Regions from separate parts of the Dickeya sp. CFBP 2040 genome, predicted to be linked through region 1. Evidence: predicted binding sites of a transcription regulator. Region 1 holds the regulator's gene; the other holds the start of a gene.
The links. Region 1 encodes CRP, which controls carbon source genes, mostly activating them, when cyclic AMP is high. Its sites were predicted from a motif close to ATGTGANNNNNNTCACAT; they were not measured.
Positions count from the first base shown of each region.

Region 1 (3,180 bases):
ATCACTCGCTGATTCTGGAAAAGAATACGCTACCCGATTGTTTTGAGGTGACCGCCTGGACCGGAACCGACGAGGTGGTCGATGAGATAATGGGGGTGCGTCATCGCACATTGCCGCTGGAAGGCGTACAGTTCCACCCGGAGAGCATTCTCAGCCAGCAGGGGCATCAACTGCTGAAAAATTTCCTTTATTTATAATCAGATAGCGGACTCAAATCTGGGCATATCAGATTAACGATTGCCTATTTTTGATTTTTTATGCATATTTATTGATTATATTTTCACTTAAGATCTTCACTCCACACTACGGGATATGACAACGGGGCAGCAAATGGCGACAGAGAAAGCAGCAGTAACACGGGATACTTACGATAAGGTAATTCTTCCGGTTTATGCACCCGCGCAGTTTGTGCCGGTAAAAGGCAAAGGGAGCCGTGTCTGGGATCAGCAGGGCAAAGAATATATCGATTTTTCCGGCGGCATCGCGGTAACGGCGCTGGGGCATTGCCATCCGGCACTGGTGGCGGCGTTGAAAGAACAGGGTGAAACCCTGTGGCACACCAGCAACGTATTCACCAACGAGCCAGCGCTGCGTCTGGCTACCAAACTGATCAATGCCACCTTTGCCGACCGCGTATTTTTCGCCAACTCCGGCGCGGAAGCTAATGAAGCGGCGTTCAAACTGGCACGGCATTACGCCATTACCCGCCATAGCCCGTACAAAACCAAAATCATTTCGTTTTACCAATCGTTTCATGGCCGTACGCTGTTTACCGTATCTGTCGGCGGTCAGCCGAAATACGCCGATGGCTTCGGCCCGAAACCGGCGGATATCGTGCATGTGCCGTTCAACGATCTGGATGCGGTAAAAGCGGTGATGGACGATCACACCTGCGCAGTGGTGCTGGAGCCGATTCAGGGCGAAGGCGGCATCACGCCAGCTACGCCAGCTTTCCTCAACGGTGTGCGCGAACTGTGCGACCAGTATCAGGCGCTGCTGGTGTTTGATGAAGTGCAGTGTGGTATGGGCCGCAGCGGTAAACTGTTCTCTTATATGCATTACGGCATCACGCCAGACATTTTGACCACCGCTAAAGCGCTGGGCGGCGGTTTCCCGATTAGCGCGATGCTGACCACGGAAGAGATTGCATCAGTGATGGCGGTCGGTACGCATGGCACGACTTACGGTGGCAATCCGCTGGCCTGTGCGGTGGCGGAAGCGGCGCTGGATGTGATCAATACGCCGGAAGTGCTGTCCGGCGTGATGGATCGCCACGCGCGCTTTGTGTCCGCGCTGGAGCAGATCAACACACAGTACGATATTTTCGATGAAATCCGCGGCATGGGGCTGTTACTGGGCGCACAACTGAAACCGGTCTGGCATGGCCGCGCCCGTGACTTCCTGGCGGCATCGGCGGAACTGGGGTTGATGATTCTGGTGGCGGGGCCGGACGTCATCCGTTTTGTGCCGTCGCTGGTGATTACCCCGGAAGAGATCGATCAGGGAATGGCGCTGTTTGCAAAAGCGGTAGCGCAGGTGGTGAAGGGCGCGTAATCGCTGTTGCCTTCGACTGAAACGACTGAACCGACTGAAACGAAAAGAGCGTGCCATGGCACGCTCTTTTCAATCCAACAATCCAACTGATGATAAATCAGCGAGTGCCGTACACGACGATGGTTTTACCGTGTGCGGAGATCAAGTTCTGATCTTCCAGCATCTTCAGGATACGACCCACCGTTTCGCGGGAACAGCCAACAATTTGGCCGATTTCCTGACGGGTGATCTTGATCTGCATACCATCCGGGTGAGTCATGGCGTCCGGCTGTTTAGCCAAATTGAGCAGAGTTTGTGCGATACGACCGGTTACGTCGAGGAACGCCAGATTGCCGACTTTCTGCGAAGTCACCTGCAAGCGCCGCGCCATCTGCGAGGACAACCGCATCAGAATATCCGGGTTGACCTGAATGAGCTGGCGGAATTTTTTATAAGAAATCTCAGCGACTTCGCAGGCTGTTTTTGCCCGAACCCACGCACTGCGTTCCTGTCCGTCTTCGAATAAGCCAAGTTCTCCAATAAAATCGCCTTGATTCAGATAAGACAGAATCATTTCCTTGCCTTCTTCATCCTTGATCAGCACGGCAACCGAGCCTTTCACGATGTAGTAAAGCGTCTCTGCTTTTTCACCCTGATGAATCAGGGTGCTCTTCGATGGGTACTTGTGAATGTGGCAATGAGAAAGGAACCATTCGAGAGTCGGGTCTGTTTGCGGTTTGCCGAGAACCATTCGCTGTTATCCTCTGTTGTTAATTCACTGCGCAAATCACAGGGCTCAGAGTTCCCTGTACGGCGTGATAACATAGTTATAATTCAATTCCGTCCTGGCGGAATGACGTCAGGAAATATACTGAGGCTGTCTATCAGATGACGCCAGCAAGCCGGTGGCAGGTCAGGCAGAGACGCAATACACATCGGCTTACGCTTTTGTTTGTAACACAGGTTGAGAGTAGTGTCTCGTGTTGTCTCGCTTCAGCATGATTAAGCTCTGATTATCAGGCTTTTTTATACATAAGCGGTGTAAAATTTCAAAAATAATTGATTGAGGACAAAATTATGCAGGCTCGGGTGAAATGGGTTGAAGGGTTAACGTTTCTTGGCGAGTCCGCTTCCGGGCATCAACTGCTGATGGATGGCAACGCTGGTGATAAAGCGCCCAGTCCGATGGAAATGGTGCTGATGGCAGCAGGTGGATGTAGCGCCATTGATGTGGTGTCTATTCTGCAAAAAGGTCGTCATGATGTGGCAGACTGCGAGGTTCGCCTGACCTCGGAACGTCGTGAAGAAGCGCCGCGCCTGTTCACTGCCATCAATCTGCACTTTATCGTTACCGGCAAAGGATTGAACGATAAGGTTGTCGAACGTGCGGTGTCGTTGTCGGCTGAAAAATACTGCTCTGTGGCGCTGATGTTGGAAAAAGCGGTTAAGGTAACCCACAGTCATGAAGTGATCGCGCTTGATTAACGGGCCGGCACGCGGCGGCGAGTCTTTCACTTAACCGCCGCACCGCTTAATCCGTCGCATCGCTTAATCAATGTGATTGCCTTCCATTAGCCGCTGCACCAGTGGCGTCATGATAAGCTCCATCGCCAGCCCCATTTTACCGCCCGGCACCACCAGCGTATT
Region 1 covers NZ_JAAVXH010000096.1:22,675-25,854, reverse strand. Annotated here, with positions in the region: gene Dpoa2040_RS14705 (aminodeoxychorismate synthase component II) at 1-197, shown strand, start outside; gene Dpoa2040_RS14700 (aspartate aminotransferase family protein) at 331-1,554, shown strand; gene crp (cAMP-activated global transcriptional regulator CRP) at 1,652-2,284, opposite strand; gene Dpoa2040_RS14690 (OsmC family protein) at 2,611-3,018, shown strand; gene Dpoa2040_RS14685 (phosphoribulokinase) at 3,082-3,180, opposite strand, start outside.

Region 2 (3,180 bases), on a different contig from region 1:
CCATCAGCCACTCTTTGCTGAACCAGCGCTTTGCTGTGATAGTTTGAGAACTCATGTCTGATTTACTCCTGCTTTACGCCGTATTGCTTACCAACGGCCGCAGCCATCAGTATTTCCTGTGTAGCCTGTTCAATCGGGAACTCGCCGCTTAGGCGTCCTTCGTGCATCACGATGATACGATCGCTCATCCCAAGCACTTCAGGCATTTCCGACGACACCAGAATGATGCTTAATCCTTCCTGCTTGAACTGGTTAATTAACTGATAGATTTCTTTTTTGGCACCCACATCCACACCGCGGGTCGGCTCATCCAGAATCAGCACCTTGGGACGTGTCATCAACCCGCGGGCGATTGCCACTTTCTGCTGATTACCACCAGATAACAACCCTATCGGCTGGGACATGGACGGCGTGCGAACATTGAACATGCGGATGAAATCACTCACCGCCTGTTGTTCATCGCTGTGCCGCAACGACCCCGCAGCATTGCTGAAATAGCGCAGTGCGGTCAGGGACATGTTTTCCTTCACCGACATGCCGAGCACCAGCCCGTCTCGCTTACGGTCTTCGGAGATATAGACAATCCCACTGGCAAGCCCATCTTGCGGACTGCGAGTCACCACATCGTTACCGTCCAGACTCACGCTGCCGTGGGTACGAGGTAATGCGCCATAAAGCACTTTCATCAATTCAGTGCGGCCAGCGCCCATTAACCCAGCGACTCCAAGAATCTCGCCCTTACGCAAGGTGAAACTGACGTTTTCCACCCCCGGCCCAGACAGTTCGCTGACTTGCAAACGTACTTCACCGGGCGCTTGATTAAGACGGGGATACTGATCTTCCAGCTTGCGTCCTACCATCATTTCAATCAGCGAATCTTCCTGTAATTCACTTACCGGGCGTTCGCCGATGAACTGGCCGTCACGGAAAACCGTCACATCATCGCAAATTTCAAAAATTTCTTTCAGTCGGTGGGAAATATAGACAATACCGCAGCCCTGAGACTGCAATTCTTTGATAACGTTAAACAATGATGCAGTTTCGGTATCCGTCAATGCATCAGTGGGTTCATCCATAATGATGACCCTGGATTCAAAACTGAGTACCTTGGCGATCTCAACCATCTGCTGATCGCCAATTGACAATTCCCCCACCAGACGGCGGCTGTCATAACGAAGGTTCAACCGCTTGAGTAGTTTATCCGCCTCGGCATACATCCGTTTCCAGTCGATACGCCCTAAGCGGTTGGTAAATTCGCGGCCAAGAAAAATATTTTCCGCAATAGTCAGTTGAGGAATCAGGTTAAGTTCCTGATGGATGATGCCGATTCCCGCTTCCTGAGAAGCTTTGGGACCGCTGAAATCCACCTCTTTCCCCAAAAAATGGATACTGCCGGCATCTTTGCGATAAATCCCCGTCAGTACCTTCATCATGGTGGATTTGCCGGCGCCGTTTTCTCCCACCAGCGCCATCACCTTGCCCGGATAAACATTTAATACCGCACCAGACAGTGCTTTAACGCCGGGAAAGGTTTTCGTGATGCCTTGCAATTGCAGTAAAGGTTGCATCGCTACCTCAGAAGGTGACGCCAGCACAGAGGATCACATTCGCATAGGGAGAGCATTCTCCAGTACGAATAATGGCCCGGCTCCTGCCACTTTGCTTTTTGAAATCTTCGTGGCTGACGTAATGCAGTGAAATGGTATTTCCCTGGTGTTGTTCAAGTTGTGCTAATTGTTTCAGTAATGCGTCATGGAGTAGCGTATTTTTTTCAATAATTTCCTGAGCCAGGATCGCGGCTTCAACCTGCATTTCCGCCGTCACCACATCCAGCACCTGCAAAAAGCCAGGCACATTATGGGTCAAGGCTAAATCGATACGGGTTGTGGTTTCCGGAATCGGCAAACCGGCATCCGCAATCACAATCTGATCGGTATGTCCCAATTGGGAAATCACCGATGAGATATCGGAATTAAGTAACACGCCTTTTTTCATTTTTATTTACCCTGAGAGCGAAACGTTTCGCTTGTACAATAAGTGTAGAAAAAGAACCAGAGAAGGCAACGACTATCTTATGAAAATGTGATCATTATCGAAACGTTTCGTTGAAATGATAACACTTAGGTGATAAGCAAAAAGCGGGTGAGTTCCTGCACAATCTCACCCGCGTAATCTTCGTTAACATCAGGCGTCAGATTTCTACCTGAATACCCAGTTCGATCAATCGGTTTGGTGGAATTTCGAATTGGTCTGCCGCACGCAGCGCATTGCGGCTCAGCATCATGAACAATTTGCCGCGAATACGCAGATACCAGGCACGATTGCCCATCATCAGCGATTCGTTAGACAGGAAGAACGTGGTTTCCATCATCTGGCAGGTCAGCCCGTCTTGCCAGCACCGGTGAAATACCTCTTCCACATTAGGTGTTTCGCGCCAGCCATAACTGGCGACAACGCGCCAGAAAGTCGGAGAAAGCTGCTCCACTGAAACGCGCCGGGCGTTATGTACATAAGGCGCGTCTTCCGTTCTCATGGTCAGCAGTACTACTCGTTCATGTAATACTTTGTTGTGCTTGAGATTATGTAGCAACGCAAATGGAATCACATGGGTAGCACGCGAAAGATAAACTGCCGTACCTGTCACACGCACCGGAGGATTCTTCTCCAGTGAAGTGATCATCGCATCCAGCGAATTACCATGCTCGTGGATACGCCGCAGCAGCCGGAAACGCTCGCTCTTCCAGGTGGTCATGATGGTGAACATCACCATCCCCAGCGCCAGCGGCAACCAGCCGCCGGAAATAATCTTCACCACGTTGGCCAGGAACATCGGCAAATCGATAGCAAGCAACGCGACCAGCAGCAACCAGACCAGATAGCGATACCAGTGCCAGTTTTTCAATGCCACCGTACAAGACAAAATGCTGGTAAGCACCATAGTCCCGGTTACCGCAATACCGTAAGCGGCGGCCAAATTACTGGAATGCTCAAAGCTGACAATGACGATAACTACCGCCACATACAACAACCAGTTAATCACCGGAATATAAATCTGCCCGGACTCCATATCTGAGGTATGCACGATACGCATTGGCGGCAAGTACCCCAAACGCACCGCCTGACGGGTCAGTGAAAATACGCCGGAAATCACCGCCTGAGACGCGATGATAGTGGCAAGCG
Region 2 covers NZ_JAAVXH010000074.1:3,980-7,159, forward strand. Annotated here, with positions in the region: gene rbsC (ribose ABC transporter permease) at 1-55, opposite strand, end outside; gene rbsA (ribose ABC transporter ATP-binding protein RbsA) at 63-1,568, opposite strand; gene rbsD (D-ribose pyranase) at 1,576-1,995, opposite strand; gene kup (low affinity potassium transporter Kup) at 2,192-3,180, opposite strand, start outside.
Region 2: rbsD (D-ribose pyranase) is a predicted target of CRP. The motif match lies at 2,081-2,098, and genes of this name have one in related genera.